DNA from 4 places in the Catenovulum sp. SX2 genome. Region 1 is predicted to be linked to each of the others. Evidence: predicted binding sites of a transcription regulator. Region 1 holds the regulator's gene; each other region holds the start of a gene.
What was found. Region 1 encodes sigma-54, which starts transcription at its own class of promoters, with help from an activator protein. Its sites were predicted from a motif close to GTTGGCACGNNNNTNGNNT; they were not measured.
Positions count from the first base shown of each region.

Region 2: ACMZOO_RS14740 (flagellar basal body rod protein FlgF) is a predicted target of sigma-54. The motif match lies at 4,192-4,210, and genes of this name have one in related genera.
Region 3: ACMZOO_RS11375 (PEP-CTERM sorting domain-containing protein) is a predicted target of sigma-54. The motif match lies at 3,144-3,162, and genes of this name have one in related genera.
Region 4: ACMZOO_RS09570 (TorF family putative porin) is a predicted target of sigma-54. The motif match lies at 2,043-2,061, and genes of this name have one in related genera.

Region 1 is NZ_CP182493.1:2,463,771-2,470,057, reverse strand. It holds gene lptC (LPS export ABC transporter periplasmic protein LptC) at 1-297, shown strand, start outside; gene lptA (lipopolysaccharide transport periplasmic protein LptA) at 284-793, shown strand; gene lptB (LPS export ABC transporter ATP-binding protein) at 793-1,518, shown strand; gene ACMZOO_RS10340 (RNA polymerase factor sigma-54) at 1,534-3,039, shown strand; gene hpf (ribosome hibernation promoting factor) at 3,069-3,356, shown strand; gene ptsN (PTS IIA-like nitrogen regulatory protein PtsN) at 3,356-3,802, shown strand; gene rapZ (RNase adapter RapZ) at 3,806-4,669, shown strand; gene ACMZOO_RS10320 (HPr family phosphocarrier protein) at 4,743-5,015, shown strand; gene mgtE (magnesium transporter) at 5,144-6,287, shown strand, end outside.
Region 2 is NZ_CP182493.1:3,506,502-3,512,788, forward strand. It holds gene ACMZOO_RS14715 (CheR family methyltransferase) at 1-750, shown strand, start outside; gene flgB (flagellar basal body rod protein FlgB) at 969-1,370, shown strand; gene flgC (flagellar basal body rod protein FlgC) at 1,370-1,801, shown strand; gene ACMZOO_RS14730 (flagellar hook assembly protein FlgD) at 1,820-2,557, shown strand; gene flgE (flagellar hook protein FlgE) at 2,589-4,073, shown strand; gene ACMZOO_RS14740 (flagellar basal body rod protein FlgF) at 4,252-5,016, shown strand; gene flgG (flagellar basal-body rod protein FlgG) at 5,045-5,833, shown strand; gene flgH (flagellar basal body L-ring protein FlgH) at 5,859-6,287, shown strand, end outside.
Region 3 is NZ_CP182493.1:2,719,993-2,726,279, forward strand. It holds gene ACMZOO_RS11365 (hypothetical protein) at 1-971, shown strand, start outside; gene ACMZOO_RS11370 (PEP-CTERM sorting domain-containing protein) at 1,072-1,902, opposite strand; gene ACMZOO_RS11375 (PEP-CTERM sorting domain-containing protein) at 2,251-3,081, opposite strand; gene ACMZOO_RS11380 (PEP-CTERM sorting domain-containing protein) at 3,430-4,260, opposite strand; gene prsT (XrtA/PEP-CTERM system TPR-repeat protein PrsT) at 4,659-6,287, opposite strand, start outside.
Region 4 is NZ_CP182493.1:2,290,390-2,296,676, reverse strand. It holds gene uvrA (excinuclease ABC subunit UvrA) at 1-300, shown strand, start outside; gene rpe (ribulose-phosphate 3-epimerase) at 1,021-1,692, opposite strand; gene ACMZOO_RS09570 (TorF family putative porin) at 2,114-2,791, shown strand; gene ACMZOO_RS09565 (Dam family site-specific DNA-(adenine-N6)-methyltransferase) at 2,897-3,760, opposite strand; gene ACMZOO_RS09560 (SPOR domain-containing protein) at 3,741-4,937, opposite strand; gene aroB (3-dehydroquinate synthase) at 4,956-6,029, opposite strand; gene aroK (shikimate kinase AroK) at 6,036-6,287, opposite strand, start outside.

The sequences.
Region 1 (6,287 bases):
GACCAGCAGCAGCACTGGATCATCAGTGCCAACGACAGTGTAATATACGACAATCGCCAACTAGAACTTGAAGGCAATGTTGCAGTTATGGCTAACAAACCAGACGATTGGTTTGATACACTGTATGTAAATAGGCTCAACATGGATTTAACCGCACAAACCATATCAACCAGTGCAAAAGTGACTGGTGTCGCCAACAAAATGACCTTTAGTGGCCAAGGTTTACGTGGAAATTTAAAAACCCAAGAGTTTGAACTCGTGGAGCAAGTACGGGCAGAATACTTTGTTAAACAATAAAATCATCACACTTTTTATCGGTAGTCTTATCTGTGCACCAAGTATTGCGCTAGAAGCAGACTTTAGCCAAAACATAGTCATAGATGCGAAAAAGCAACAGCTCGAAATAAAAACCAATACCTTAAGTTTTTCTGGCGACGTAGAAGTAAAACAGGGTTCGTTGCGTATGAAAGCAGATAGATTAGAAGTCATCAAAGCGGATGAAGACGACCCTGAAAGCCAAGACATTTTGCGAGCTATAGGTTTACCGGCTAGCTATAAACAAGTGTTAGACAGTGGTGAAACTCTGATAGCAACAGCGAAAAATATTCAATACAAAGTAAAAGACCGTATTTTAACCTTGTCTGGCAATGCCAATATCTCACAGCAAAATAGCCAGGTCAGTGGTGATGTTATCGAATATGACTTAGTCGCACAAAAACTTGTCGCTTCCGGCAATAATCAAAAAGGGCAAAAAGTCCGTACTGTGTTAACACCAAAAAGTGGTGACAATTAATGCCGAAGTTAATCGCAACCAACTTAGCTAAAGCCTATAAAAAACGCCAAGTGGTTAAAAATGTTTCTCTGCAGGTTGAATCCGGCAGCATAGTTGGTTTATTGGGGCCAAACGGCGCTGGTAAAACCACTACCTTCTACATGATAGTCGGATTAGTGGAAAATGACGCTGGGCAAATTCTATTAGACGACAAAGACATGACCTACTTTCCAATGCACGAAAGAGCCCGTGCAGGTGTTGGTTATTTACCACAAGAATCGTCTATATTTAGAAAGTTAACGGTCACACAAAATATTTATTCTATTTTAGAAATGCGACCTGAGCTTACCAAAAGCGAAAAACAAGCTAAACTTGAAGAGCTACTTGAAGAATTTCATATCACCCACATAAGAGATAGTCAGGGCATGGCATTATCCGGTGGTGAAAGAAGACGGGTAGAAATCGCCAGAGCGCTAGCGGCCGATCCAAAATTTATCTTATTGGACGAGCCATTTGCCGGGGTAGATCCTATATCCGTTATTGATATAAAAAGAATTATCACCCATCTTAGAGATAGGGGTTTAGGTGTACTAATAACAGACCATAATGTGCGTGAAACGCTCGATGTTTGTGAAAAAGCCTATATCGTTAGCCAAGGACAGTTAATTGCCTCTGGTGCACCCAACGATGTGCTGAATAACAAACAAGTACGTAACGTGTATTTAGGTGAACAATTTAAACTATAACGAATCGTCTAATTAATGAAACAAACTATTCAGTTAAAATTTGGTCAGCATTTAACTATGACCCCGCAGTTGCAACAAGCTATTCGATTGTTGCAATTGTCATCGCTTGATCTTCAGCAAGAGATCCAAGAAGCGCTTGATAGCAACCCTTTGTTGGAATCTGAAGAAAACCGCGAGGACTTCGAATCATTAGACGCGTTAAACGAAGCTAAACAACAAAAAGAAGAAAAAAACGGCAAAGATAATACCGAATCAAACGAAGATGCAGTGCCCGACAGCCGTGACGAACTATCACGCGAAGATATTCGCGAAGATTTAGCGACCGACAGCACTTGGGATGACCACTTTACCCAAGGTACTGGAACTGGCTCAGGTGGTGCAGCCCCTGACGATGATATGGTTTACCAAGGTGAAACCATAACGTCAATTCGTGACCATTTATTATGGCAAATGGATTTAACGCCATTTTCACCAGTCGACAGAGCTATCGCCATAGCCATTATTGATGCAGTCGACGACTCAGGTTATTTAACTGTTAGTGTTGAAGACATAATTGAAAGTTTAGGCATAGAAAGCGAAGAAATAGACGATTTAGTTGAAGTTGAAGAAGTAGAAGCAGTACTTAAACGCATTCAACTCTTTGATCCAGTTGGTGCTGCGGCCAGAGATACCAAAGAGTGTTTGCTCGTACAACTGAATCAATTTTCAGCAGATACGCCCTATTTAGCCGAAACCAAAAAAGTAATTAAAAATTATATCGAACTTTTAGGTAATAGAGACTACCGAACTTTAGCAAGGAAGACTAAACTAAAAGAAGACGAGCTAAAAGAAGTGATGAAACTCATCCACAGCTTAAACCCAAGACCGGGTAACGCTGTGGTTGCAGAAGAAGCTCAATATATAGTGCCAGATGTGGCAGTTAAAAAAATTAAAGACGATTGGATAGTTGAATTAAATCCAGACAGCATGCCAAAACTCAAGATAAATGCAGAATATGCAGCTATGAGTAAAACAGCACGCAATACGTCGGATTCACAATTTATCCGTTCGCATATGCAAGAAGCAAAATGGTTTATAAAAAGCCTTGAAAGTCGTAACGAAACTTTGTTAAAAGTAGCAAGGTGTATCGTAAAACAACAACAAGGTTTTTTTGAGTACGGTGATGAAGCCATGAAACCTATGGTGTTAAATGATGTTGCCGAAGAAGTTGAAATGCATGAGTCGACCATATCTAGGGTAACGACACAAAAATATATGCACACACCACGTGGTATATTTGAATTGAAATACTTCTTCTCAAGTCATGTCAGCACTGAAAATGGTGGGGAATGTTCATCAACCGCAATACGCGCTTTGATTAAAAAACTGATTTCTGCTGAAAATACAGCAAAACCGTTAAGTGATAGCAAGATTGCAGAATTGTTAGCGGATCAAGGTATTATGGTTGCTAGACGCACCATAGCTAAATACCGAGAGTCGTTGTCAATTCCGCCGTCAAACCAACGTAAGAGCCTTCTTTAGAAGGCATAAACCAAAAAAGGAAAGAGCCTATGCAAATCAATTTAACTGGTCGTCATGTTGATATTACTGACTCACTAAGAGATTACGTCGACAACAAGTTTGCAAAGCTTGAGCGTCATTTTGATCACATCAATAACGTGTATGTTATCCTCAACGTTGAAAAGCTAAATCAAGTAGCAGAAGCAACGCTGCATTTAAACGGTGGTGAAGTATTTGCCAACGCCGAGCATACGGATATGTATGCCGCAATAGATTCCTTGATAGACAAGCTGGATCGCCAAGTCATCAAGCATAAAGAGAAAATGAAACGCCATTAATGGACATTCAATCTTTTTTATCCAAAGACTGCACTGAATGTGCAGTCTCTGTTTCTAGCAAAAAACGAATTATTGAGCACATAGGTCAAATAGCTGCACAGCATATTAGCGAAATGACCGAACAAGAAATTACCGCAGCTTTGCTCAATCGAGAAAGATTAGGTAGTACAGGTATAGGTAATGGTATCGCCCTCCCTCATGGCCGCTTAGCCAATACAACTAAAGCGTTAGCCGTATTAATTACCACAGCAGAAGCTATTGATTATGACGCGATAGACAACCAGCCGGTTAATGTTTTTTTTGCTCTGTTGGTACCAGAAAACCAATGCAACGAACACTTAAAATCATTAGCAGCTGTTGCACAAAAACTTTCGGATAAAAGTATTTTAAAACGCTTAAGATCAGCGCAAACTAATCAGGAACTTTTTCAAGCTATTACGGAATAAACTATGTTACAACTTGTCATACTGTCAGGTCGTTCGGGTTCAGGTAAATCGACCGCACTTGATCAACTTGAAGATGCAGGTTTTTATTGTGTCGATAATATTCCAATTCAGTTATTGCCGTTTTTACCAGATGCATTAAAAGGCAAATATAGCCGTATCGCGCTTAACTTAGATATTCGTAACATATCCGACTGGCAACAAGATTTAAGCAACATCATTACCCAACTGAAAGGCGTCGCTGACGTTGTTGTTGTGTATATGGATTCAAGCAATCAAACTTTATTAAAACGTTATTCTGAAACACGCCGTGTTCACCCACTTTCTTTGATGCAAGCAGGATTAAGTTTAGAAGAAGCAATCGTTGAAGAAGGTGAACTGTTACGGCCAATTCGTGAAATGAGCGACTTGTTTATCGATACCAGCGAGCTGAGCATTCACGATTTAAATAAAATTATCACCAATAAAGTGTTAAACAAAAAAGCGGGTCATTTAAGGTTAGTCTTTCAGTCATTCGGTTTTAAATTTGGTATACCAACAGATGCAGACTACGTTTTTGATGCACGTTTTTTACCTAATCCACATTGGGACGAAAGTTTGCGGCCACTGACAGGTTTAGATAAACCAGTACAAGACTTTTTAAAACAACACGAAGAAGTACAAGCTTTTATCGACAAAATTTGCAGTTGTATTGAAGACTGGCTGCCGATGTTAGAACAAAACAATCGTAGTTATGTAACAGTGGCAATTGGCTGTACGGGTGGTAAACATAGGTCAGTTTATGTTACCGAAGCGATCGGCTGGTATTTTGCCTCACGCCACTCAGATGTAGCTATTGTGCACCGTGAGCAAAATAAACACGACAAATAATAATCCATAGGCAATTTAATCAGCTATATTGCCTGCTTCGCGGGCATCTCCCGCCCTGTTTGAGGTTTAACAAGTGCAACTCAGCAAAACACTGCTCATAAAAAACAAATTAGGTCTACACGCCCGCGCCGCAACCCAATTAGTTAAAGTTTCACAAGCTTATCCATGCGAAATTACCATTGAATGTGACGGTAAATCAGCTAACGCAAATAGCGTTATGGCGTTATTGATGCTAGCAGGCGCAACAGGCACAGAAGTCACAGTTAGTTGTAATGGTGAACAAGCCGAACAAGCGCTGCAAGCAGTCGAAGATTTAATTAACGCACGCTTTCACGAAGGTGAGTAAGTCTTTGTATTTTAAAGTGGCTTGCATCTAATACTTTAGTTAAACTATTGGTAATCATCAGCGCCCCAAATTTCGTTACTAATTTATCTTGGATTGGGGAATAAACTGCCAAGGAGCATTGCAGTTATATGCCTGAAGCATACGAGCAATCATTATCCAGCCAAACCTTGCATGAATTAACCGCGTCGTTAAACCGCGGCATGTTCGTGCATGTGCGTAATGCGCTGCATAATATGCCTGCTTGTGACGTGGCATTTATTTTAGAATCATCCCCAGTCAAATCGCGTATGGCGTTTTGGCAACTTATCGACTCTGAATTTCATGGTGAAATTCTCGAAGAGCTGAGTGAAGATGTAAGAAACAGTATCTTACGCCAAATGATGCCAGAAGCCGTTGCCGAAGCAACTGAAGGCATGGACACAGACGATCTTGCAGGTGTTTTACGTAGCTTACCTGAGCAACTATACCAAGACGTTTTAAGCTCACTCGATGCGCAAGACAGACACAGAGCAGAAGCCGCATTAGCTTACGAAGAAGACACTGCCGGCTCAGTAATGAATACCGACACTGTCACCATACGACCAGATGTAACTGTTGAAGTGGTGTTACGTTATTTACGCCGCCGTGCTGATTTACCAGAAAACACTGACAGCCTGTATGTAGTAGACAAAGATGACTGTTTAATTGGTGACATCAGTTTGTCGTCACTGGTTACGTCTCAACCTGAAACCGTAATTGAACAGTTGATGAATACTGATTTAGTGCCGATTCCTGCAACTATGCCAGAAAGTGAAGCGGCACAAATGTTTGAACGACATAACTGGATATCAGCGCCAGTTGTTAACGAACAAAACCACTTGTTAGGCCGTATTACCATTGATGATATGGTTGATATTATTCGTGAAGACGCAGAACACTCAATGATGAGTATGGCGGGTTTAGATGACGAAGAAGACACCTTCGCGCCTGTTGTACAAAGTACCCAAAAACGCTCTATTTGGTTGGGGGTTAATTTATTAACCGCTTTGTTAGCCGCAACCGTTTCTAACTTTTTCGAAGATGTATTAAGCCAACTGGCTGTGTTAGCTATTTTAAACACCATAGTGCCAAGTATGGGCGGTGTTGCTGGTAATCAAACCTTAACTTTAGTTATTCGTGCTATGGCCTTGGGGCACATTTCTGAATCAAATACCCGCAGCTTATTGCTTAAAGAACTCACAATTGGTTTTTTAAACGGTTTAATTTGGGCGCTGCTCATTGCCACTGTGGTCG
Region 2 (6,287 bases), 1.0 Mb from region 1:
AATAAGCAGTATTTAGTCAAAAGCCGATTATCACCTTTATTGTCCAAGTATAAAGCGGACAGTTTAGGTGAAATAGTTAACCGTGCGATGAATATAACAGAGCGACAATTGCGTGCTGCTGTTGTTGATGCCATGACAACTAATGAAACTCTTTGGTTTAGAGATTCTTACCCATTTGAAGTTTTAGTTAAAGATATCTTCCCTCAATACGACGGTAAAGCTGGTGGTATCAAAGTCTGGTCTGCGGCTTCGTCTTCAGGTCAAGAACCATACTCTATTGCTATGACAGCTTTGGAATATCAACAAAAGAAACGTATGGGCGCACGAGTCAATATATTAGGTACAGACATTTCGCCGTCTATGCTGGATATCTGTAAAAGTGGTGTGTACGACTCGTTGGCGTTGGCTAGAGGTTTATCGCCACAGCGTAAACAGCAATTTTTTGAGCCGTGCGCTGAAGCTGGCACTATGCGTTTACGTGATAATGTTCGAAATTTGGTTAACTTCCGACAAATGAATTTGTTAGATAGTTATTCCTTGTTAGGCAAATTTGACATTATTTTTTGTCGAAACGTATTAATTTATTTCTCTGCTGAAAATAAAGCGAAAATACTGCGTCAATTTGCCCAAGCTCTCAATCCTGATGGTTATCTGTTTTTAGGCGCTTCTGAATCTATTACTGGTTTAAGTGATGATTTTGAAATGCAGCGCTGTAATCCAGGAATTGTTTACCGTCCTAAGAAAAAATAAAGCGGCAATCCTTGCCGCTTTATTGTTTTTACCTGCCAAAATCTAAAAAACATCTTGTTTTAACTTAAATTTGAGTCGTCTGCTTTAGACTCTGGTTTTGTTTTAAATGTTTGATATTAAAGTGTTTTGTTTGTTTTTTGATGTGCCTTTTGTCGAGTCTTTGTAAATTTGGCATCTAAGTTGCTTTGTCTAGTTTAAGTAACATAGGAGACAAAAAAATGGCGATTTCGTTAGATAAAGCCTTTAGTGTGCATCCGCAAGCTATCCAGCTGCGCATCGAACGCTCAGAAGTTTTAGCGAGCAATATAGCAAATGCGGATACGCCTGGTTATAAAGCTAGAGATTTTGACTTTCAAGCTGCATTAGCTGGCGAGAGAAGAAAGTATACAACTTCTTTAGAGCGTACTAGCGAAAAGCACATTAATGTTCAGTCGACTATGAATGATGGATTGCAATTTAGAACACCAACCCAACCAGATACTGGTGATGGTAATACGGTTGAATTGCAAGCCGAACGAAATGAGTTTCTACAAAATCAATTACGCTTTAATGCCAGTGTTCAGTTTATGACTGACAAAATTACTGGTTTGAAAAAAGCAATTAACGGTGGGCAAGGCTAATGAGTAGTTTATTTAATGTTTTTGATATTTCTGGCTCAGCTATGCGTGCACAGTCAGTGCGCTTAAATACCACAGCCAGTAATCTTTCTAATGCCGACAGTGTCAGTTCATCGGTTGATCAAACTTACCGAGCTCGTCATCCAGTTTTTGCAGCCGAAATGTCTCGAGCAAGTAGCAATATGGAAAACAGTGAAAGCATTGGTGTAAAAGTTATGGGTGTAGTTGAAAGTGATAAACCACTTAATATCGAATATAACCCGAATCATCCAATGGCGGACAAAAACGGTTATATCTATAAGCCCAACGTAAATGTGATGGAAGAAATGGCCAATATGATTTCGGCTTCACGTGCTTATCAAACCAATATTCAAATTGCTGACAACGCGAAAAAAATGTTATCGCGTACCTTGCAAATCGGCCAAGGTAAATAAGGGTAGAGGTTTATATTTATGTCAACGATTGATACCAGTGCTGCTAGTTATTTGGAAAGTTTACGCTCAAACACGGCAACTCAGAACGAGAGTGAATCAGAGCGTAACACTATGGGGCAAGAGGACTTTTTCTCGTTGTTAACTACCCAGTTAGCTGCGCAAGATCCAACCAACCCTGCTAGTAACGAAGAAATGATTTCACAGATGACCAGTTTCACTATGGCTGAAGGTATTACCGACTTAGGTGATAAATTTGACACCTTTACCAGCCAATTTAGTGAGTTTTTGGCCAACAACACAGTTAATCAAACGTCGAATAAAGCATTGCAAGCTTCATCTATGGTTGGTCGCCAAGTATTAGTTGAATCAGAACAGGCTGCGCTTTTCCAAGTAGGTGAAGAAGAGTACATGATGCCAGCGCAATTGTTGTTTGAAGGTGGCATGAATGACATTCGTGTCAATGTTCAAGACAGCTCGGGTAAAACCATTCAGACGTTAGAGTTAGGAGCGACTTCTGAAGGCCCGCTAACTTATACGTGGGATGGAAAAAACAGTTCTGGTGAACAAATGCCTGCAGGTTTATACACAATTAAAGCCACGGGGATTGATCCATCATCGGGTCAAAGAACAAGTATTACAAACGGCTCATACTCAACGGTTAGCAGTGTGCGCTTTGGTGCCGGTAATGCACTAGATATGAATTTAGCCGGGTTAGGCAATTACTCAATGGATGACATTATTGAGGTTGCGCCTTAATTAGGTTCAAAAAACGAAGAGGTAATAAGGTATGTCTTTTAACGTAGCGTTAAGTGGTATTTCGGTATCACAGAAAGATTTAAATACAACGGCAAATAATATTGCCAACGCCAACACCACAGGTTTTAAAGAAAGCCGTGCGGAGTTTGGAGATGTGTTTGCAACATCTGTATTTGGTGCAGGCAAAACTAAGGTGGGTGACGGTGGTTTAACCTCGGTTGTTGCCCAGCAGTTTGGCCAAGGTAGCTTAAAATTTACCAACAACTCGCTTGATTTGGCGATTACCGGTAATGGTTTTTTTGCCATGACACCTGATTTAGCATCGCGTGATATGTCGTTTACTCGTGCTGGTAACTTTAAACTCAATGATGATAACTTTGTGGTTTCAAATCAAGGTCATTATTTACAAGTTTACCCAGTAAACGAAGATGGGACATCACAAGGTGTATCCTTATCTACGACTGAAACATTACGTATTCCAGATTCTGCTGGTGTACCGGTTGCTACCAGTGAAGTTGAAATGACTTTTAACGTTGATTCAACCTCAACACCGTTAGATCCAGCCTTGTTTAATCCAAATGATAATACCACTTATCATGCATCTTCGTCTGTGACTGTGTTTGACTCATTAGGTGAAAGTCATATTCAAACAACCTATTTTGTTAAAGATGCAGCAGCAGCAGGCTCGTCACCACCAGTTAACCGTTGGTATGTATTTATGTCTATGGATGCAGATGCCAACGGTAATCCGATTCCAGTCGACTTAGGTGGTGGTAATGCTGTTAATGGCACTGTAGATATTGGTGCCAGTGATGCTGCCAATACGGGCAACTTAACCGGTAATGGTATTACCCGCGGTGGCCATATTACTGCGGCACCTACAGGTTATGCGGCGGGTGATGGTGATTTTATTGGTGTTCCTTTGGTATTTAATAGCCAAGGTGAAATTCAATCTGTTAACGGATATATCCCAGGTACAGATTCAGAGCCATTTGTTCGCAGCCAACCATTAGGTACTGATGATGGTGTTGCGCCAGCGGAAGCTCAAGTGTTAACCAATGGTGCTGATGCAACCCAAAGTATTATTTTAGATTTCACTGAACCAACACAGTTTGCATCCGCATTTGAAGTAACATCACTTGAACAAGATGGCGCGACAGTCGGTCGTTTGACTGGTGTAACAATTGCTGATGATGGTTTAGTTTCGGCGAACTATTCTAATGGTACAGTTGATTATTTAGGCCGTGTGGCTTTGGTTCGATTTGCTAACGACCAAGGTTTACAACAAATTGGTAATGTTAGTTGGAAAGAAACTATTAATTCTGGTCAGCCGTTAGCGGGTGAAGCAAATACAGGTACTTTTGGTACTATAGTTTCGTCTGCATTAGAGCAATCTAACGTTGATATTACTCAAGAGCTAGTGGATTTAATTACTTCACAAAAATCATTCCAAGCTAACTCTAGAGCATTAGACGTTAACTCGCAGTTACAACAAAATATACTGCAAATTCGTTAATTTAATTTTTACCTCTTCTTCAAACGGGCAGTCAAAAAAATGGCTGCTCGTTTTTCTATTTATCAAAGTCGTAAGTTTCTGACTTTCTTTATAAAAATAAATTTATTTTATTTATCTAGTTGGCACTAACCTTGCAAAATTAACCCTATGTCAAACTATTGTCAGAACGGCGGTTAACATGGATAAAATGTTGTGGGTGGCCATGAGTGGCGCCAAACAAAATCTGATGGCGGTATCTGTCCAAGCCAATAACTTAGCGAATGTAAAAACGGTTGGTTTTAAAGCTGATCTTGTGCAAGCGCGCAGTATGCAAGCTTTTGGCGAAGGGCTACCAACACGCGTATTTTCAATGGCTGAACGTCCTTCGCAAAATATGTCGGGTGGCACCATGATAACCACAGGTCGTGATCTAGACATAGCCATTCAAGGTGATGGTTGGATGGCGGTTGAAGATAAAAATGGCCAAGAAGCATATACACGTTCAGGTAATTTACAAATAACCCCTGAAGGTTTGTTAACAACATCTACAGGTCAGCCGGTTATTGGTGAAGGTGGACCTATTTTATTGCCTATTCCAGTCGACAAAATTGAAATTGGTTTAGATGGCGCAATTGTTGTTCGTCCTCAAGGTGCACCGGCCAATTTTTTAGAAGAAGTTGACCGGATTAAATTGATAAAACCTGACAATGATTTTGAACTCGACAAAGGCAACGATGGTTTATTTAGACCAAAAGAGTTAGACGCTTTTGCCCAATGTGGATTCTGTGAAGCATCACCTGATGTACGCATTATCAAAGGTGCATTGGAGTCGAGCAACGTCAATGCGGTAACCGCTATGGTTGATATGGTTTCATTGCAGCGTCAGTTTGAGATGCAAAACAAAATGATGAAACAAGCAGAAAAAATCGACCAACAATCTGACATGTTAATGAGAGTTTTTTAATTGAGTTTAATTACTCAGGAGGTGAAATATGCATTCAGCACTCTGGATCAGTAAAACTGGGCTTGATGCGCAGCAAACCGATATTTCGGTTATCTCGAACAATTTGGCTAATGCGAGCACCATTGGTTTTAAAAAGAGCCGTGCTATTTTTGAAGACTTACTCTATCAAAATATTAACCAACCAGGCGGTCGCTCATCACAAGATACTGAGTTACCAAATGGTTTAATGTTAGGCGCTGGCTCTAAAGTAGTCGCAACCCAAAAGAACTTTTCGCAAGGTAATACTTTAACGACCGACAATGCATTGGATGTCATGGTGCAAGGTAAAGGCTTTTTTGAAGTCCTTCAGCCTGATGGCACCATAGCCTATACGCGTAATGGTCAATTTACCTTAGATGCAGATGGGCAAATGGTTACTTCTGGTGCTGGTTTTTTAATTCAGCCAAATATCACAGTTCCACCTGATGCACAATCTATCACTGTGTCTCAAGATGGTGAAGTGAGTGTTACTTTACCTGGGCAAGCTGATAACGTAGTAGTTGGTCAGTTAACTTTAACGGATTTTATTAATCCGTCTGGTTTACAACCTATCGGGCAAAATTTGTATACAGAAACCGCGGTAAGTGGTGCGCCAGTGCAGGGTAACCCTGGAGTTGATGGTTTAGGTTTTACCATTCAAGGTGCGCTTGAAACCTCTAATGTAAACGTCACCGAAGAGTTGGTTAATCTGATTGAAAGTCAGCGTGCATTTGAAATGAACTCTAAAGTAATTTCGTCGGTTGACCAAATGTTGGGTCAAGCGGTACAGCAGCTATAAACTTAGTGTGATTTGGAGGTGGCTGATGAAAAGTTTAATGTATAAATCAACGGCAACGGGCTTAATGCTTTTGTGTTTAGCAAGCTGTGCAACCACCAAAGAATCAGCTGCTATTCCTGATGATCCTGAATTTGCACCGATTGAACCAATTCCAGAAGCTGTTGCTATTGTGCCGACAGGCTCACTGTATTCAGATATTAGCCCAAATAATATTTACTCAGACAGCAAAGCAAGAAGGTTAGGCGATATCATTACTGTGGTATTGAAAGAAAATACATCAGCGTCTAAACAAGCTAAAGCTGAATATGGGAAAGAAAATGACGTGTCACTACAGCCATTTTCAGCACTTGGCCGAGTGGCAACAATTGGTGGCAATCCACTTGATTTAAGTTTAAGCAGTGAAAGTGAATTTAAAGGCGACTCTAAAGCTGACCAGAGCAACAGTTTAACTGGG
Region 3 (6,287 bases), 260 kb from region 1:
AAGATGCGTCAGATTGGATGGTCTACGACAAAAATGGCCATGTAACTTGGTTAGCGCTCGGTTTTTTATTTGAAACTATCGATATTGCAGCTGCTGAAGTGGGTTGTAGGGTCGAATATCAACACTTGCCTAGTGATGATACACAAACTAAAGTGTTTTTGTTGACTCTAGTAGAAGACACTAGTATTCAACCATCACCTTTATTTAAGCAAATCAAATCACGTACTGTACAACGGCAGGCTATGGGGACTAAGCCTTTATCGGCAGCAGAAAAAGAACAGATCAAATCTGCTTTGCCTGATGAGTTTGAATTAGATTGGGTTGAAGGGGCTGGCAATAAATTTAAACTAGGGAAATTACTCTTTGGTTGTGCGCACACTCGCTACATAATGCACGATGGTTTTAAAGTTCACTCAAAAGTAATTGATTGGCGCAAAGGTTTCGAAAAGCTCAGCCCAACAAAAATTCCGATCAAATCATTAGGTGTTGACGCTGTGACAACTGCATTAACCAAATGGGTGTTAAGCGGCAGCTGGAAAAAATTTCATATTATTGAAAAGTATTTTTTAGGCACTTTATGGGCAAGGTTAATGATGGAGCTTCGTACCTCGATGTGCTCGAACGCTCATTTTATGTTACGTAAAAAGCAACCTGCCAAAAGCCTAGAAGATTTTATTTTGTCAGGCCGCGCTGTAATGCGTATTTGGTTAACCACAGATTCGCTTGGTTTGGGTTTTCAACCAGAACATACGCCAATTATGTTTGCGGAATATTTTCGCGATGGTATAGATTTCACCGAAAACGAAAAAGATAATCGTGCGATCAAAAACGCAACTAAAATGGATGCTTACTTCAAATCACTATATGGTGAAAAGAAAGTTGAGCAGATTATATACATTGCTAGATTAGGAAGAAGCAAACCACCACAAGCACGCTCGGTAAGAAAGGAACTGCAGGATTTGATGTTATAGTCGGTGGTGCTGCACTAAGTTATCCATTACGACTACTAAAACAAAAAAACCAGAGTACAAGACTCTGGTTTTTATTTTTTAGCTTAACTTGAAGTATGAATTAAGCTTGTTTTCTGCGGCGTAAGCCAACTAAAGCTAATAAACCAGCACCGAATACTGCTAGGCTTGCAGGCTCAGGAACAACACCTACTTCAGCGATACTGAAGTCAGCAGAAGGGTTACCAGATAATACTGCGAAGATACCAGTTACAGCAGAGAAATCAGCGTCACCAACGAAATCATCGAAAGATAACTTGATAGTACCAGGAGCTGTAAAGCCAGCAGCAGAAGTTTCGCCTTTAGACCAGCCAGAAGCTAGGTTTTCAATAGCTGAAGTATCGATGTCAGTACCGAAGTCATATAAATCAGCGAAGAAAGCGTTAGTTGACGCAGCATCAGCGAAAATCTCAGTGTTTGAAATAACATACAAGTCTAATTCAAAGCTAGTGTCGATGCTTAAAATGTCAAAGTAGAAAGAAGCATAGCTGCTAAGGTCTAACAAAGTGCTAGGATCATTGATGTCAGCAAATGGGTTAGTGTAGAACAAGCCCATAGTACCAGTTACACCATCATCATTGTTGAATACTAATTTGCCGTCACCAACAGAGAAGCCAGTTGAGCCTGTAGCAGACACAGGACCTACTGCATCTGAACCACCAGTTTGCACAACAGTTGCTGTTACAACACCATGAGGGCTAACTTCAGTGTCTTGAGCATAAGAAGTGCTGCCTTGAGCGTCAGAGTACAAATAGCCATCGTTAGTACCTAAAGCACCAGCATATGAACCATTGTAACCATCAAAAGAGTCTAAAACCATTTCGCCAGCATTTGCTGAAGCAATACCTGCAACTGTTAAAGCCGCTGCTGCTATAGTTTGTTTGAAATTGAACATAATCGTTTCCTTCTGTTTAAAACTGGTTATTGAGTTATTTGTTAATCAATCTGAATCTAGTAAAGCATTAGGCGTGCCAATGTTTAAAAGTGTATATTTATCAGTGTTTTATGATTTGTGTGTTTAGGCGCGAATTATGCAGTGTAAATATTTCTGACTCTAGTTGATGTTTATGTTGAAAGGTATGCACCTAAGTCAGAGTTAGTGGCTCTTGAAGCTGCGTTCTTCTGCGTGAGTGGGTAGGTGTTTCAGGTATTGCTATGGCAGAGGGGGGATAAGTAGGTGAAATAAAAAAAACCAGAGCACAAGACTCTGGTTTTTATTTTTTAGCTTAACTTGAAGTATGAATTAAGCTTGTTTTCTGCGGCGTAAGCCAACTAAAGCTAATAAACCAGCACCGAATACTGCTAGGCTTGCAGGCTCAGGAACAACACCTACTTCAGCGATACTGAAGTCAGCAGAAGGGTTACCAGATAATACTGCGAAGATACCAGTTACAGCAGAGAAATCAGCGTCACCAACGAAATCATCGAAAGATAACTTGATAGTACCAGGCGCTGTGAAGCCAGCAGCAGACGTTTCGCCTTTAGACCAGCCAGAAGCTAGGTTTTCAATAGCAGAAGTATCGATGTCAGTACCGAAGTCATATAAATCAGCGAAGAAAGCGTTAGTTGACGCAGCATCAGCGAAAATCTCAGTGTTAGAGATTACATATAGGTCTAATTCAAAGCTAGTGTCGATGCTTAAGATATCGAAGTAGAAAGAAGCATAGCTGCTAAGGTCTAACAAAGTGCTAGGATCATTGATGTCAGCAAATGGGTTAGTGTAGAACAAGCCCATAGTACCAGTTACACCATCATCATTGTTGAATACTAATTTGCCGTCACCAACAGAGAAGCCAGTTGAGCCTGTAGCAGACACAGGACCTACTGCATCTGAACCACCAGTTTGCACAACAGTTGCTGTTACAACACCATGAGGGCTAACTTCAGTGTCTTGAGCATAAGAAGTGCTGCCTTGAGCGTCAGAGTACAAATAGCCATCGTTAGTACCTAAAGCACCAGCATATGAACCATTGTAACCATCAAAAGAGTCTAAAACCATTTCGCCAGCATTTGCTGAAGCAATACCTGCAACTGTTAAAGCCGCTGCTGCTATAGTTTGTTTGAAATTGAACATAATCGTTTCCTTCTGTTTAAAACTGGTTATTGAGTTATTTGTTAATCAATCTGAATCTAGTAAAGCATTAGGCGTGCCAATGTTTAAAAATATTTATTTATCAATACTTTGCGATTTGTGTGTTTAGGCGCGAATTATGCAGTGTAAATATTTCTGACTCTAGTTGATGTTTATGTTGAAAGGTATGCACCTAAATCAGAGTTAGTGGCTCTTGAAGCTGCGTTCTTTTGCGTGAGCGGGTAGGGGTTTCAAATATTGCTATGGCAGAGGGGGGATAAGTAGGTGAAATAAAAAAACCAGAGTACAAGACTCTGGTTTTTATTTTTTTAGCTTAACTTAAAGTATGAATTAAGCTTGTTTTCTGCGGCGTAAGCCAACTAAAGCTAATAAACCAGCACCGAATACAGCTAGGCTTGCAGGCTCAGGCACAACACCTACTTCAGCTACACTGAAATCAGCAGAAGGATCACCAGTCAAGACGGCGAAGATGGCTGTTACAGCAGAGAAATCAGCATCACCCACAAAATCATCAAAAGCTAATTTTAGAGTGCCAGGCGCTGTAAAGCCAGAAGCTGAAGTTTCTCCTTTAGACCAACCAGAACCTAAACTTTCAATCGCACCTGTGTCGATATTTGTGCCCGAATCGTATAGGTCATCAAAGAAAGCGGCTGTTGCTAAACCATCAGCGAATATATCTGTATTAGAAATAACATACAAATCTAATTCAAAGCTGGTATCTATACTGAGAATATCAAAATAAAAAGCGGTATAGGCGCTAATATCTAAAAGTGTATTTGGGTCGTTGATGTCAGCGAAAGGGTTGGTATAAAACAAACCTAAAGTACCAGTTACACCATCATCATTATTAAATACAAGTTTACCATCACCAACAGAAAATCCAGTAGCGCCAGTTGCTGCAACAGGGCCAACAGCATCTTGACCACCTGATTGCACTACGGTTGCCGCTACAGTGCCGTGTGGGCTAACTTCATAGTCTTGAGCAAAAGTAGTGCTGCCTTGTGCATCCGCATACAAGTAGCCATCATTTGCACCTAATGCGCCTGCATATGTACCATCGTAACCATCAAAAGAATCTAACACCAACTCACCTGCACTGACAGATGTTAAACCCGCTACTGTTATAGCAACAGCTGCTAATGTTTGTTTAACGTTAATCATAATCTTTTCCTTCTATTGAAGCCGGTTAATGAACTGACAAATTGTTAGTCAAGCCATTTTAGGTCGTGCACCAGTTGTGCCAGATTTAATTTGTCTATTTTTATCAAAGGCTTGATTATGGATGATTTTCGAACAGAAAACGGAGTGTAAATAAATCTGACATATTTTTATACTTGCTTATAAATTAAACAGATAAACAGATGTTTTTATATATCTAATTTAAAGGGCGAGCGGGTTGAATTTTATTGGTATTGAGTGGGTATTGATAACAACTTAACGTGCTTTTCAGTCAGTCGAAGAGTTGTTGAAAAGTAACGGGTGGTTTTGATACAAAAATGCCTTGTCTGTTTATCACGCGACAAGGCATTTTAGTCAAAAGACAAATTGCTTAAATGAGATTACAAAGTTGCTTGAGTCTCTGCTATCAACTGCTTTTCTGTATCAGTATTCGGCTTGAGCTCAGACAGTACTCTGTTGGCTTCACCTTTTTGTCCTAATTTTGCTAGTGCTTTTGCTTTGTTAACCGACATTTCAATATTGCCAGGCGATTTTGCAAGGGCCAGGTTAAATTGTTCAATTGCCTCATTCGCTTGATTGTTAGCTAATAGAGTCATGCCATAAGTGTCTATGATCGCAGGGCTTTGAGGGGCTAGCTTAATTGCTTGTTCAGCGTATGCAAGCGCCTGTTTAGCTTGGTTAAACTGTAAGTTAAGGTAAGCCAGATTGTTTAATACTAATGGGCTTGTTGGATGATTAGCATTCAAATCCAAATATTCTTGTTCAGCATTTTTAAAGTCTTTTTCATTTAAATATGCGTTGGCTAACATTATCTGGACTTTAAATGATTTTTTTCCTTCATTTTGGTTCGCCGGGTTGTTTAGGTAGTCTTGCAAAAGTGCTTTGGCCTTGCTTGGACTGCTTACTCGAGCTAACGCATTTGACCAAGCAAGCACATTGGTTGCATTTGGCTTTAGCTCATAAGCTTGTTTGTAATATATGTTTGCTTGTGAGTAATCTTTTTTCGCCATGGCTTGATTACCCAATATAGAAGATAGTAACCAATGCGAATTGGTAGCTGGATGAGCTTTTACTTCTTCTAACGCTGTTTGATCTAAAGATTTACCCAATCTGCTTTGGTAATCTAGTTTTAGCAGCTTTAACCCTATATTAGCAGGGTGGCGAACTAAGGTCTTTTCAACCGTTAATAACGCAGCGTCCAAATCACCAGCAACTTCATAAGTTGTATAGAGTTTTTGCGCAGCATGTAGGCTGTCAGGATTCTTTACATTGACAGATTTGAAGTTGTCTATTGCTAGCTTCCACTCTTTTTGCTTAAGGTGAATATCACCAATTAACAATTCAATGCCGTTAATAGGGTTTTGGCTATTTTTTATTGAGGTTAAGGTTTCTAATGCTTGTTTATTTTTGTTTTGTAAACTAAACAAATAAGCTTGGCCAAGCTTAAGAAAATTGTCTTGAGGTTTGTCAATTGTAGCCTTTTTATAAAATGCCTCTGCTTGCTCGGCAAATTTTGCGTCCTGATTGGCTATTGCCAATAAATTGCGCATTGCTGGTGCGTGAGAACTGTTATTGCCAATTAACCTAGTGTATTTATCTAAAGCTTGCTGATATTGCTCTGCTTTATGCTGATACAAGGCTAATTTAAATAATGCCGCAGGGTTGTTACTGTCAAGCTTAAGTACAGTTTCAAGCTTTTGTTGTGCTTGCTCTGGCTGCTGCTGTTGTTCAAAAATGGTCGCTTCTAATAAATGCCCTTGGGTTTGCTGAGTAACCTCACTTTCACCTTGCCATTGTTTAGCAATTTTAAGCGCTTCTTCTAATTTCCCTTGGCTAAGGTAACCCATTGCCAAGCCTTGTTTAGCCAAGGCTAGTTCAGGGTTCAGTTGTAGTGCTTTTTCTAAACTTTCAATCCCTTGCTCACCCTGGTTGAGCTTCAATTGCATTAAGCCTTGTTTGGCTATCTCATTTGGATCGTCACTAGTTAAATTAATTGAGGTTTCGAGCAA
Region 4 (6,287 bases), 170 kb from region 1:
CGTGAGTTGTCAAAACGCGATACAGGTAAAACTTTATATATCTTAGATGAACCGACCACAGGTTTGCATTTTTACGATATAGAGCAGTTGTTGGCGGTTATTCATAGGTTGAGGGATCACGGCAATACTGTGGTAATTATTGAGCATAATTTGGATGTGATTAAAACCGCTGACTGGATTGTCGATTTAGGCCCAGAAGGTGGTAGCGGTGGTGGTGAAATTCTCTTTGCTGGATCGCCGGAAGATTTAGTTAAACTGGAAAATAGTCATACGGGAAGGTTTTTGAAGCCGCTGTTGTAGGCGGCACTCCAGCTATTAATAACTCGCCGCGCTTCTAGCATAGTGCAATAGTGCTTGGAAGTTGCGGTCAATTCACCAAACGCTTCGAGCCATCCGTGGTCGCTCGCCGATTACATCCATGTAATCGGAGGTTGGCTCATTGCCCCCAACTCCCAATCACACATCCAACATTTTTATCGCGATTAAAATAACAATACAAATGCAGGGAGAGATGGTTGGGATTGTTTTTCGAAAAACTTCCAATCGGTAGGGATACCGTTTGAGAGCGGCCCATGGATGGGCTTGCAGCGATTTTTGGAAAATATCGCAACTAGCTCGACCATTGTGTGGCACTCAGCGAGAAGCGCTTCGAGTATCGTGCAATATACGGAAATCACTAGAGTATAACTTTCACAAAACCGCTGTGAATACAATCCATGTACGCTTCGCTTTTTCATCCATGAAAAAGAAATTTTGTTCTAAGTTATCGCTCTAGCACTTTCCTTACAAATAAGTTGCTAAATGTGAAACTAAACTTACAGCCATACAAATGCAAAGAGAGATGGTTGGGATTGTTTTTCGAAAAACTTCCAATCGGTAGGGATACCGTTTGAGAGCGGCCCATGGATGGGCTTGAAGCGATTTTTCGAAAAATATCGCAACTAGCTCGACCATTGTGTGGCAACAAACTAGCCGCGCTGTAGCTATGTGTAACGGTACACGCTTAGAGCTAAGATTGGATTACCCAACCTTAGCTAATTCGCTACGCATCTCATCAATGGCAACTTTATAATCATCTGCACCAAAAATAGCAGTACCAGCAACAAACATATCAGCACCAGCAGCTGCAACTTCAGCAATATTATTGGTTTTAACGCCACCATCAACTTCAATGCGAGTATTCAAACCAAGTTCATCAATACGCGCTCGCAATTGACGAATTTTATCTAAGGTAAATGGGATAAACGACTGACCACCAAAACCAGGGTTAACCGACATAAATAAAACAAAATCTAACTGAGGTAAAACATAATCTAATACAGATAAAGATGTAGCAGGATTAAGCACTAAACCGGCTTTAATACCACGTTGTTTAATTAAACTAATAGAACGATCCACATGCTTACTGGCTTCTGGATGGAAGCTGATATAAGCAGCGCCAGCATCAGCAAACTGGTTTATTAAATCATCAACCGGCTCAACCATAAGATGCACATCAAAATCGGCTTTAATACCGTATTTTTTTAATGCTTCTAATACAGCCGGACCAAAAGTTAAGTTTGGCACATAATGATTATCCATTACATCAAAGTGAATAATATCCGCGCCAGCCGCTACTACTTTTTCAACATCTTCACCAAGTCGAGCTAAATCCGCAGCTAAAATCGACGGTGCTATTAAATAAGGGTTCATAGTCGTAATACCTAAATTTTCTTGTATTTGTTAATAGTTTCTATTCTAACCGCTAATTTTATCCAAACCAAACCTCTCGAAAACAATAAAAACGATTGCTTGCAGCAGAAAAAACACGGGTAATTTTTCAAACTAACTAAAAAGATGCAAAAAGTCGTACTTAATGACTAGAGATCAGTTTAATTGCACCACATTGATACACACCAGTTCACATTTGCACCATAGAATATCAGCGTTTTGTAGTGATTTTGCCAAATAAGTGCTATAAACTGACGCTGCAGTTCACGAAAAGAAAGCATGAATCCCCTATTTATTAGGCTTCAGACGCTTTTTTTAAGGGAAATTAAAAAATCGGCACGGGGGTTGCTAAACCTCTTCAGCACATTTAGCAAATTGAAAAATTCCAATTTGGAGAACTAGCATGAAAAAAACATTACTTGTAGCATCTATTTTAGGCGCAGTATCTACTATGGCTTCTACTTCTGCTATGGCAGTAGAAGGTTTATCAGCAAACGCTGCAGTTACTTCTAACTACTACTGGCGTGGTCAAACTCAAACTGACGACGGTGCAGCTGTTTCTGGCGGTATCGATTACGCAGATGAGTCTGGTTTCTACGCTGGTACTTGGTTATCAAATGTAGTATATGGCGGTGGTGCAGCAGAGTTAGATCTATACTTTGGTTATAGCGGCGAAATGGAAGGTATTGCTTACGATGTAGGTTATATCTATTTCAACTACCCACGTAAATCAGCTATTCCAGCTGGCCAATCAACAGCTTTGGACTTCGGTGAAATCTACGCTAGCGTTTCTTTTGACGCAGTAACTTTAGGTGTGGCTGTATTAGCTAACGCTGAAGATAGCGGCTATGATTTTGGCGATAGCATCTATGTTTCTGCAGACTACTCTTTAGAAGTAGCTGAAGGTTTAGAAGCAGCTTTCCATATCGGTTCATATTCAGGTGATTTCTTAGGTGATGACTACGTTGACTTAGGCGCTAGCATCTCTAAAGATGGTTTCACTTTTGGTGTTGTAGACACAACTTTAGACGGTTCTGATTTAGGTTTCTACGTTTCTTACGCAGTAGACTTCGACCTATAATTTAGATTATTCAATCTAAATGACAAAAACCCGCTTCGGCGGGTTTTTTAGTTTCTAAAATTCAGTAAATCAAAGCTCAGATGCGATTTACTCTATCCTGCTTGCTTAAACCGGTTTTGTTGACTGATGAATGCTTCCAACCTTATACAGTGCTAACACCTCTTTAACTGCCCGGCGGTTTTCAACTTTTTGGCTAATAACTCGAGAGACTTTAGTCGAGCGTATATTGGCATTGTGATATAACTTACGACTTATAGGCGTATCATGGTTACTAATTAAAACTGTATTGGTGCCTTTGAGCGCTAACTCAGCTGCTGTATGTGCCAAACGCTGTTGGTCATGAAACGCAAAGCCTGCTCTAGAATACTGAGTAAAATTAGCTGTTTCACTTAAGCTCACATACGGTGGGTCACAATAAATCACAGCCCCTTTTGGTGCATGTTGCATACAGGTTTGAAAATCAATTTGCGTAAAAGAAGCATTTTGTGCTTTTTCAGCAAAAAAATACATTTCCGCTTCAGGAAAATACGGTTTTACATAACGACCAAATGGCACATTGTATTGTCCAGACAAGTTGTAGCGGCATAAACCGTTATAACCATGTCGATTTAAATAGGTGAATATAACTGCGCGTCTAAAGGTGTCTGTTTCTTGGTTAAACTCTGTACGAATTGAATAATATGCGTCAGCATTATTAAATTTACTTTGGTACAGTTTGGCGCATTCGCTAATTAAGTTCTCTGGTTGTAATTGCAAATGACGATATAAGCCAATTAGATCTGGGTTAATATCATTTAAAACATAGTTCTTATATTGTGTATTTAAAAACACAGAACCTGCCCCGACAAAGGGCTCAACTAGCGTTTCAGCCCGTTTTGGTAATAGCTGAGTAATTTTTTCAATTAGATTGTACTTACCACCGGCCCACTTCAAAAAAGCTCGTTGTTTTTTATGGTTTTTTATCGTCATTTATTCGCTTTTTTATATCTGCAACCGATTTCGCAAATGCCCCTTTATTCTGCAGGCTTGCGGGTAAATTTTTTATCGCTTTATTTGTTTCAGTTAAGCTAGGGTATAAACCCATAGTAACCGCAAAATATTTTTGGTAATGATATACCTTTGCCAACTCAGCTATTGCATGATCAGCTAAATATTCAGCTAATAGTTTGTCTGAACTGATAAGGGTTAATTGTACCACATAGTGCTGAGAATCTTGCTGGCTATACCAAGCATTATCATATAAATATGTTGGCTCTGGCTCTGGCTCTGGCTCTGGTTCTGGCTCTGGTTCTGGCTCTGGCTCTGGCTCTGGCTCTGGCTCTGGCTCTGGCTCTGGCTCTGGCTCTGGCTCTGGCTCTGGTAGTACATCGTCTTGTTGTTTAGGGGCTGCTGCAAGTTGATTTTTAGCTTTCTGCGCAAAAAACTCCGCAGCCGTCATATCTGGTTTGTTTTCTAACTCTTCATCTACTAACTTTTCGTGTTTGACCACAGGCGCAATACTGTTTTGTTCAATCGTATTTTCTACTAGGTTCGCTTGTTCCACGTTACTCTCTTGAGTGTTGCTGTTCTTCAAGCCTAAGTTGTGAAAATAACCAAAGGTCACAGCCGCAATCAACAAAGTAAACACGACTATTGCCCATACTATTGTTGCTGATTTCTGGGTTGATTCAGTTGGTTTTATTTCGCTTGCGAATACTTGTTGCTCGGTTGCAATTGAGCCAATTAATACAACAGGGTATTGTGTTTTTTCAACCAAGTTTATCCACTTTGCAGCCTCCAAAGCAGAGCATTCGAATATAACTTTACAAATACCCGCAAGATTTTTGACACAAAGTAATAGATCTTCCAACAAGGGCGCTGAAGCTGGCTGCTTAACGACAATCAAATAGACAGAGTTATTATCATCAAACTGGTTAAATTGAGCTAATAAACTGTGTGATGGGTCATGGAGCGGATTATCAAATAGCTGACGCACAATTTGGCTACGAGTGGCTGGTAAATCAGCATTATTACTTATATAAGCAATGGAATAATCGTCTTGCAGGGTTTCAATATGATGCAGCAAAGGCTGCTGAGCGCTGTATATAATTAGGGCGTTGGTATAAGTTAAATTATGCTCAAGTCGTTCCCAGACTGAAGGTTGCATAACAACGCCCCGCTACAATTATTTGAGGATATTTTCTAACTCTTGCTCGGTCACATCATCCATAATTTGACACTCACCAATTTTTGTTGGCACGATAAAACGCATCACATTGTTTTGTACTTTTTTGTCGCGCTTCATATGCTTAACAAAATCTATACAAACCATAGACGCAGGTTTTTCAACTGGCAATTGGTAATCGGCAATAGTTTGTTTGATTTCAGTGTAATCATCTTCACTGATATAACCGCGCAACTCAGCCAACTTAGCAGCTAAAACCATGCCTGTACCGACAGCTTCACCATGTAGCCAAACGCCGTAACCCATTTCAGCTTCTATTGCATGCCCAAAGGTATGACCTAAATTTAATAAAGCTCTAGCACCTTTTTCGGTTTCATCGGCTGCGACTATTTCAGCTTTGATCTCACAACAACGTTGGATAATTCGAACAAGTTCAGTCTGCTCTAATTGAGAAATCGCTTGTTTGTTGTCGATAAGGGTTTGCCAAAAGTCGCGATCAAAAATAATGCCGTATTTCAGCACTTCAGCCATGCCAGCCGCAAATTCGCGAGCAGGCAAAGTAGACAAGGTATCAGTGTCGATAACCACAGCTTCTGGCTGCTTAAACGCACCTATCATATTTTTGCCAAGTGGGTGATTAACTGCGGTTTTACCACCAACTGAAGAGTCAACCTGAGATAACAGCGTAGTTGGAACTTGAATAAAATCAACACCACGTTGATAACAAGCGGCAACAAAGCCAACTAGGTCACCAACCACACCACCACCTAATGCAATTAAGGTCACATCACGAGCACAGTTATGTTCAAGCAAAAAGCTATTAACTTTTTCAAAATACTCTAAAGATTTGTACTGTTCACCATCAGGTAACTGATAACTCAACACCTCAAAATCAGCCAAAGCTGAAGTGAGTTTGTCTAAATATAAAGGTGCAACAGTTGTATTGGTGATAACAACAACACGTTTACCTGAAATCAAACGCGAAAACAAAGCCTTATCTGATATAAGGCCTTGTCCAATACTAATAGGATAACTGCGTTCACCTAGTTCAACCTGAACTTCACATGTGCTCATGAGCAATTAAAACCCTAATCTGTCGATGATTTCGCGTGCAACAACCTTTGCACTTTGGTTGTCCGTTTTAACCACTAAATCCGCAACCTCTTCGTATAGCGGGTTACGGTTTTCAGCTAAGTCAGATAAAATTTCTTCTGGATCACCATTTTGCAACAATGGTCGTCTTTTATCTCGTGCTGTACGTGCAACTTGTTTTTCTATGGTTGTTTCTAGATAAACCACAAAGCCACGGGCAGAAAGACGATTACGCGTTTC